Regions from separate parts of the Bradyrhizobium erythrophlei genome, predicted to be linked through region 1. Evidence: predicted binding sites of a transcription regulator. Region 1 holds the regulator's gene; the other holds the start of a gene.
The links. Region 1 encodes LexA, which represses DNA repair genes until DNA is damaged. Its sites were predicted from a motif close to TGTTCNNNNTGTGTTCNG; they were not measured.

Region 1 (4,357 bases):
CGACCGTGCTTGAACTGAAGCGATTGCGCGCGCAAGGCGCAATGGCGCTGCGCTGGACCAGGCGCGGACTTGTCATCGATGCGGTCAAGCCGAGGGGTGCAGACAGACCTTGGGCGCCAGCCACCGGTGATGCCGAGACCGACAGGGAGCTTGCCGTTGGAGGCGCCCCGGCGCGCCCGGCCGACGCTACACCGCCGGAGGCGGAGCTTCAGAGCGAGGACTGATGCTCCGTCGGCGCCGGCGGCCGATCAGGCGGCTGCGTGCTGGTCGTGGAAATCGTCGTTGCCGTGCAGTTCGAACGCACCAAGGTGGAATTCGTCGGTCTCGATTGGTTCACCCGACTCCGCCGCCAAGGGCGGCGAAGACGTCTGAACAAGGGTGAAGCGCGCGTTCGGAAACTGCTCCCAGATCGCGAGATCGTCAGGCGCCACCGTCAGCCATCCGAAGCGGAACATGTATCGGCCAGGCTCGGTGACGTGCCCGACCTGCTGCCATGTGACCTTATTGACCGGCAAAAGCGCCTCCTTTGCGAGATCCGCGGCCCGGCTGACCATCGTCTCCCGGTCGGCCGATTGAACGCAGCAATCCATGCGTTCGTTCCTCAAACGCATCGAGGTGCAAGGCGAAGGTCGTCAGGGCCAGCTTGAGCTGATTCAATTCCCTGACGCGCTTATCGTTCGAGGAACTCATGACGCACTAAACAAACTGGCTACTGCCCGTTGGCTTTCAGCCCGTGATCACCGGCCGCGGCTGCGGAGTGCCGGCGAGAACGGGGCGAGGGACGGCCTGCTTGATGGCAGGCAGCTGCAACACGGTCGCGCGTTGCCCCTCGCGGAGCAGCGTCACCAGCACATGGCTGCCGTCAGGAAATTCGATCGTGTCGTGATGACGATCGGTAAGATGGCGATCGATCTCGCCGAGCTTGCCGACCCGGAAGGCCGAGCGCCGTGTCCAGAACCAGCGGCTGTCGTATCTGACGTTGTCGGCAAAGGCGAGTTCCGTGCCCGGCAACAGGCAGACCGCGACTTCGGGTTCGGCTTCCGACGCAAAGCCCTTGGTGGACGTGCCGCGGAAGGTCGTGGTGATCAGCGTCTCGCCCGCTTTGGCAGGGCGCGTGGCGACGGCGTGCAGACTATAGTCACACATCGGATGGCTCCTCGCTTGAGATAGCCGGCCGCGTCTCTTCCATCGAAAAGAGGCGCCAGCCTCCATCTTGATGAACATTAGGGTGCGATTGTGTTGCCGCTTGGCGGCAATTCTGCGGCTTGCCGGTCGGCGTCGCATCACAAATTTGTTTTGCCAATACAATACGCTTTGAGGAACCTTTTGGTTCCGCGGAAATCGCCAGACACCGGTGTGTTTGCGGAAGGTGGGTCCGGAGCTCAGTATTTCCGGTAAAGGCCGATGAGCTTGCCCTGAATCTTGACCCGGTTCGGCGGCAGGATGCGGACTTCGTAGGCCGCATTCGCCGGCTCGAGTGCAATCGATGCACCGCGACGGCGGAAGCGCTTCAACGTGGCTTCCTCGTCGTCGATCAGGGCGACGACAATGTCGCCGGTGTCGGCGGTTTCGTTGCGCTGGATCAGCGCCATGTCGCCATCCAGGATTCCCGCTTCCACCATCGAGTCGCCGCGCACTTCGAGGGCATAATGTTCGCCCGCGCCGAGCATATCCGGCGGCACGCTGATGGTGTGGCTGCGGGTCTGCAACGCCTCGATCGGGGTGCCGGCCGCGATGCGGCCCATGACGGGCACGGCGACCGGACGGTTGCCATCGTCCTCCGCACCGGCGCTGGGGCCGCGAACCTTGCCAAGCGTGCCTTCGATGACGCTCGGGGTGAAACCCCGCCGGCTACCGCCGCCGGCGCTGGCCAGTTCCGGTAACTTGATGACTTCGATCGCGCGGGCGCGATTGGGGAGGCGGCGAATGAAGCCCCGCTCTTCGAGCGCGGTGATCAGACGGTGAATGCCGGATTTGGAGCGCAGGTCGAGGGCGTCCTTCATTTCGTCAAAAGAGGGCGGCACGCCCGACTCCTTCAGCCGTTCACTAATGAACCGCAGAAGTTCGTATTGTTTGCGTGTCAGCATCTCGACCAGTCCCCAGGTTGCTGTCGTTCAGTTTCCGAGACGTCTGGCGTTCAAGGCTTGAGGGAGCCCGAAGATCATCGCCAAACTTCAGAAACAAATCATGAACGAACACTATCTGTTCCATATGTGTTCCGCAACCACTTAATTTTTCGTCAATGAGGGCGAGCGCGCCGAGCGCTCGAACCCGCTCAGGCGGGGAGCCTGAGGATCTCGCAAACTCTGCCTGCGTCAGCCGCCGGCGCAAACGGCGGACGTATCAGAAGTGCCTGTGCCGCAGCGAGATTCCCAAGCAGCGAACTGTCCTGCTGATTGACCGGGGTTGCGATCAACGCGCCGTCCTCGCGTGTCGTAAGACGGGCGCGCAAATAGTCCTCGCGCTGATCGTTGGCCGACACGCCATGCCCCAACAGCGCAGATTCGGTGGTGTGATGGATCACTGTTTGGCCGCAGAGTTTGCGAATCAACGGCACGAGAAACAGGAACGCGCATACGTAAGACGATACGGGGTTGCCGGGCAGGCCGATCACGCGCATGTCCCCGAGGCGACCGTGCATTAGCGGCTTGCCGGGCCGCATGGCGATCCGCCAGAAGGCCATCGCCACGTTTTCGGCGTCGAGCGACTTCTTGACCAGGTCGTGGTCGCCGACCGAAGCCCCTCCGGTCGTGATCAGGACGTCGGCGCCGCTATCGCGCGCGCGGCGAATTCCGCTCCGGGTGGCCTCGAGCGTATCCGCGGCAATGCCGAGGTCGAGCACGTCGGCGCCTTCGGCCCGGGCGAGCGCCCGCAGCGCATAACCGTTGGAATAGACGATCTGGCCGGGCCCGGGGGTTTGACCCGGCATCACCAACTCGTCGCCGGTCGCCAGCAGCGCCACCTTTGGCCGGCGATGAACGGGCAGCAGAGGGTAGTTCATGGAGGCTGCGAGCGAGAGGTCGCGGTCGGAAAGCTCCTGGCCCGCCTTGAGCAACACGTCGCCTTCACGAAAGTCGACGCCGGCGCGGCGAATGTGGCGGCCGGCGATCGCGGCTTCGGTGATTTTGATCCCGTCGCCCTCGACCACGGTATCTTCCTGAATGATGACGGCATCGGCGCCTTCGGGGATCACGCCGCCGGTAAAGATGCGTACCGCCTCGCCCGCGCCTACGACGCGATCGAAAGGCCGTCCGGCGGCGATCTCGCCGATGACCTTGAGGGGTGTGCCGGCTTGCCTGGCATCTGTCGCGCGGACCGCATAGCCGTCCATGGCCGACATCGCCTGCGGCGGCTGGGTACGCAGTGCGGCCAGATCGCGCGCCAGAATGCGCTTGAAAGCCAAATCCAGCGCAGTCATTTCCTCGGGCAGTGCTTCGGCGCCCGAAAGAACCGCGGCCAGGGCATCGGCGACCGGCATCAGTGCCACGACAGGACTCCGCGAATGAACACGTTCAAACCGCCTTCCTAGATTCCGAGCGCTTGAAGCGCGCGAGCGACGTCGCCGGACGAGGTGACCCGAACCGCCTTGAGGCCGCGCTCGCAGGCACCCCTGATGTTTTCGTCGAGATCGTCGAAGAACACAATGCGTTCCGCCGGCACGCCGATGGCCTGCACGACGTGATCATAGGCTTCCGCGTCCGGCTTTCGAAGCCCGATGGTGGATGATAGAAAAATCTGATGGAAATGGCCGAGCACTTCCGCATATTGAACGGAAAAATAGGCGCCATGCACCGCGTTCGTATTCGAGAACGCATAGAGCGGCAGGTGTTTCGCGGCGCGGGCGAGCAGGGTTTTGATCCCGGGTATTTCGCCGACAAAGATCGCGTTCCAGCCGTCGACAAATTGCGCGTCGGAGAGTTCCACACCGAGAGAGGATCTTAAGCCGGCAAAGAAGGCCTCGTCGCTGATCTCGCCCTTCTCGTGCTGGTGGTACAATTCCCCGCGCAGGAAGCGCTGTCCAAGCAGGACAGGTTCGCATCCAGCCTGGCGGGCCCAATGGTGAAGGGTGCGGTCGAAATCGATATCGAGCACCACCCGCCCGAGATCGAACAGCAAGGCGTCGGCGTCGCCGGGCGAAAGTGGTGGCTGGTTCACGGCTGGTTGCCTGCCATCAGATCGGCGCCGCTAACTCGTCAATACCGATAAGGCTCGATGTCGAGAAGCGGGAAGGCGGAGAAGACGCCCGGCAGGTTGGTCGGCATCGCTGGGTGCAGATAGGATTTATCGAGCTCGGCATATTTGGTGACGCCCAACAGGCCAAGCGTGCGGAGCACCTCGTCTTCCAACAGCTCGAGCA
Region 2 (4,357 bases), 2.0 Mb from region 1:
TCCTCGCGGCGCTCGGCGGTCAACCGCTTGGAATCATCGATACCCTTCGGGATTCGTTTCGGGTCGAGCACCACGGCAGCCGCAACGACCGGACCGGCTAGCGGGCCGCGCCCGGCCTCGTCGCAGCCGGCCACCGGCCACACGCCGCGCTTGATCAGCGCGCGCTCACGGCGAAAGCTCGGCGGCGCGACCGCGATGACGCCCTTCGGCAGGTTTGGTTGTTTTTTCTTCCCGGATTTATCCCGAATCATGCCGGGATGGTGCGCAAGGCCGAGAAGGCACGCAACCGGAACTTTTGCGCGATGCGCGCCTTTCACCGCTCTCAACAGCAGCTCAACGCGCAACTCTCAATCCGGCAGATGCACGCGGCGATCTTCCCCGACCTCAATGTTCGGCGCGACCACCGCTTCCCATGGATGCCCGTCGGGATCGGTGAAATATCCGGAATAGCCGCCATAATCGGTCATATGGGAAGGCTTCAATCGCTGCGCGCCTTTCGAGACCGCAAATTCGATCACCTCGTCGACTTCTTTGGCGGAACGGCAGTTCCACGCCAGCGTCATACCGCGAAAAGCACCGGGCCTTGGCTGATCCGGCAAGGTTGCGTCCTGCGCCAGTTGGTCCCACGGAAACAGCCCGATCACGGTTGCGCCGGTGTCGAAGAACGCAACTACCTCTCCGGTTGCATGCATCTTCCGGACAAAGCCAAGCGCTTCATAGAAGGTAATGCTCCGGCGCATATCGGAAACGCCGAGGGTAATGACTGTCAGTCTTGGAACCGGCGGCTTGGGCATCGAACGCTCCTTCACACAGAACTTCAGAACAGGCTGAGCTGCTGCCCGCTTCGCTTGGGCTTGGCGAAATGATCCGTGGTCAATTTGGACCGGCGCTTATTGAGCCCCAGCTTGTCGCAGGCGATCTCGAACCTGCGCCCGATCATCCAGGCCATCGGACCTGTGCCCTTCATCCGCGTGCCCCATTGCGAGTCATAATCGCGGCCGCCGCGCATGTCGCGGATCAAGGTGAAGACGTGACGGTAGCGATCGGGATAATTCGCCATCAGCCACTCGCGGAAGAGATCGCGCACTTCAAGCGGCAGGCGAAGCAGCACGTAACTCGCTTCCTTTACGCCGGCATGCGCCGCCGCATCCAGAATGCGCTCGATCTCGCTGTCGTTGAGTGCGGGAATGACCGGCGCGACCATCACGGTCGTCGGAATTCCCGCCTCCGACAATCGCCGCAGCGCCTCAAGCCGTTTCGGCGGCGCGGAAGCGCGCGGCTCCATGGTCCGCGCCAGCCGCGGATCGAGCGTCGTCACCGAAATTGCGACCTTGGCAAGATTGCGCTTGGCCATCCGCGACAGGATGTCGATGTCGCGCGTCACCAGCGCCGATTTGGTCACGATGCCGACCGGATGCGAGGCGCGGTCCAGCACTTCGAGAATGCCGCGCATGATCTTGTGATCGCGCTCGATCGGCTGATACGGATCGGTATTGGTGCCGATCGCGATCATGCGCGGTTCGTAATGCTCCGCCGCCAGTTCCTTTTCCAGAAGCTGTGGCGCGTCGGGCTTGGCGAGCAGCTTCGTTTCGAAGTCGAGCCCCGGCGACATTCCGAGAAAAGCATGGGTCGGCCGAGCGAAGCAGTACACGCAGCCGTGCTCGCAACCCCGGTACGGATTGATCGAGCGATCGAAGCCGATATCGGGGGAATCGTTACGCGCAATGACCTTGCGCGACGTATCGAGCGTTACCGTCGTCTTGAACGGCGGAAGATCCTCAAGGCTCTGCCAGCCGTCATCGAACGCAACCTTCGCCTCGGCCTCATAGCGGCCAGTGGCGTTGGATTGCGCGCCCCGGCCTCGCCGCCGCTCGCGATCGATGGCGACTGCAAGCTCCGGCAAATCGGAAGGCGCACCCGCCGGTTTGGAGGGCGCCTTGACCGGCGGGTGCTTGAGCGCATGTGAGGATGCTCTGCTCATGGTTCGAAGATAACACGGAACGAGAACAAATCAAGAACATGATTGGCCGATCCACAAAACAAATATCCGATGAGGTGGCTCGGCCTCAGCTCCGCTGCCGCCGCAAAAAGCCGAGCGGCTACGGATGCTTTGAATATGACAAGGTGATAACGGTTCCTCGCTTTGGACCGTTGAGAACATGCTGAGCGTCATTATTCCGACCGAAGGGGCCGAACATCCGGCCGTCGCCACCTTGGCTGCGCTGGTGCCGGGCGCCGCCACGGGCGTTATTCGCGAGGTGTTGCTGGTCGATCGCGGCGATAACGGCGTGATCGAACGGGTTGCCGATGTCGCGGGCTGCCAGTTCCTGCCGTTCAATGGACCCCGCGCAGCAGCATTGGCGGAAGGGGCGCATCAGGCGCGCTCGCCCTGGCTGATGTTCCTTCATGCGGGCGCGGTGCTCGATCACGGCTGGATCGATGAGACCATGCAATTCATCCAGCGTGTTTCGGACGGCGACCGTCCCCGCGCCGCCGTGTTCCGGTACGCGCGCTCGCCCTATTCCGATTTCACCTGGCGCGACCGCGCAAGATCCGTCGCGCGGGTGATTGCAGGCCCGTTCGCCGACCAGGGGCTATTGATTGCGCGCGACCACTATGAGCGACTCGGCGGCCACGTGCCCAATGCCGCCCGCGCCGAAGCGCGGTTGCTGCGCCGGCTTGGCCGATCGTCGCTGACCCTGTTGCATAGCCGGATCGTCACGGTCTGACGCCATATACTTGCCAAAGTCAAATAACTATTTGACGATGGCAAGTATTGAGGTGCGCCATGCTTTCAGACGAACAGAAGCGGATATCGGCGGTTCGCGCCTTCAACCGCTTTTACACCCGCCAGCCTGGCGTGCTCGGGCAGCGGCTTCTCGAAAGCCCGTTCTCGCTGAGCGAAGAGCGGGTGCTGTACGAACTCGCGCAGCGGGATGGTGCGGCAGCCAAGGAGATCGGGATAGAACTCGATCTCGACACCGGCTATCTCAGCCGCATCGTCCAGAAATTCGACGATGACGGCCTGATCACCCGCAAGCCATTGCCCGCGGACCGCCGACAGCATCAACTCAACCTGACCGCCAAGGGACGTCAGGCCTTTGCGAAACTCGACCGAAGTTCGCACGAAGAGGTCGCAAAGATGCTGCGCCGTTTGTCGGACACAGATCGGCGACGCCTCACCGCCGCGATGGCAACGATCGAAGATCTGTTCGGTGCGGGGCATGCATCGAAGCCCGCAATCCTGCGTGAACCTCGACCCGGCGACATGGGCTGGGTGGTGCAAAGCCACGGCGCGCAATATGCCAGCGAATATGGCTTCGATTGCTCTTTCGAAGCGCTGGTCGCTGAAATCGCCGCCCAATTCCTGCGCTCCTTCGATGCCTCGCGCGAGCGCTGCTGGATCGCCGAAATCAACGGCGCGCCGGTCGGATCGGTCTTCCTGGTGCGGCACGACGACGAGGTCGCCAAATTGCGTCTGCTTCTGGTTGAGTCGGCCGGACGCGGTCAGGGCCTGGGCAAGCGGCTGGTCAGCGAGTGCATTGCCTTTGCGCGCGCCTGCGGCTATCGCAAGATCACGCTCTGGACCCAAAGCATTCTGACGCCGGCCCGCAAAATCTATCAGGACGCAGGCTTTGTGCTGGTGGCAACCGAACCGCATCGAAGTTTCGGACAAAGCCTGATCGGCGAAACCTGGGAGATGAAACTCTGGTGCCCCTTCCCGCTCGAATGATAATCGCAGTCATTATCCTGCTTGCTGCGCAGGCCGCAAACGCCGCCGATGTCCATGTGATGATCTCGTCCGGTTTTCACGGCGCCTACTCCGAATTGGCTCCGGCTTTCGAGCGCGCGACTGGAAATCATCTGATCACGACGCGCGGACCGTCGATGGGAGATTCGCCCGAGGCAATCCCGGCGCGGCTTTCGCGTGGCGAGAGCGCCGATGTCGTGATCCTCGACGGCGGCGCCGCTGACGAACTCGGCAAGCGCGGTCTCGTGCAAGCCGATAGCAAGGTCGAACTGGCGCGTTCGCTGATCGGCATGGTGGTGCGCGAAGGAGCGCAAAAGCCGGACATCGCAAGCGTCGACGCGCTTCGGAACGCTTTGCTTGCGGCCAGATCGATCGCCTATTCGGACAGCGGCAGCGGCACGTATCTGTCGACGGTTTTGTTCGAGAAGCTCGGCATCGCAGACCAGATCGCGGCCAAGAGCCGGAAGGTGCGCGGACCGCCGTCCGGCGAGCCGGTCGCGGCCGTGGTTGCGCGCGGCGAGGCGGAAATCGGCTTCCAGCAGGTGGCCGAGCTGATCCATGTTCCCGGTGTCACGCTCGTCGGCGCGCTGCCGGCCGAAGTGCAGC

Region 2: the regulator LexA is predicted to act here: its motif matches at 2,003-2,020, upstream of BUA38_RS05085 (PA0069 family radical SAM protein).

Annotation. Positions count from the first base shown of each region.
Region 1 covers NZ_LT670849.1:6,624,120-6,628,476, forward strand. The annotation lists partial or broken gene BUA38_RS31825 (ComEC/Rec2 family competence protein) at 1-224, shown strand, start outside; gene BUA38_RS31830 (hypothetical protein) at 249-590, opposite strand; gene BUA38_RS31835 (hypothetical protein) at 727-1,146, opposite strand; gene lexA (transcriptional repressor LexA) at 1,383-2,087, opposite strand; gene glp (gephyrin-like molybdotransferase Glp) at 2,276-3,487, opposite strand; gene BUA38_RS31850 (HAD-IA family hydrolase) at 3,526-4,155, opposite strand; gene BUA38_RS31855 (alpha-hydroxy acid oxidase) at 4,194-4,357, opposite strand, start outside.
Region 2 covers NZ_LT670849.1:1,099,831-1,104,187, forward strand. The annotation lists gene BUA38_RS05075 (ribonuclease HII) at 1-251, opposite strand, end outside; gene BUA38_RS05080 (VOC family protein) at 348-794, opposite strand; gene BUA38_RS05085 (PA0069 family radical SAM protein) at 818-1,981, opposite strand; gene BUA38_RS05090 (glycosyltransferase) at 2,160-2,729, shown strand; gene BUA38_RS05095 (bifunctional helix-turn-helix transcriptional regulator/GNAT family N-acetyltransferase) at 2,789-3,733, shown strand; gene BUA38_RS05100 (substrate-binding domain-containing protein) at 3,730-4,357, shown strand, end outside.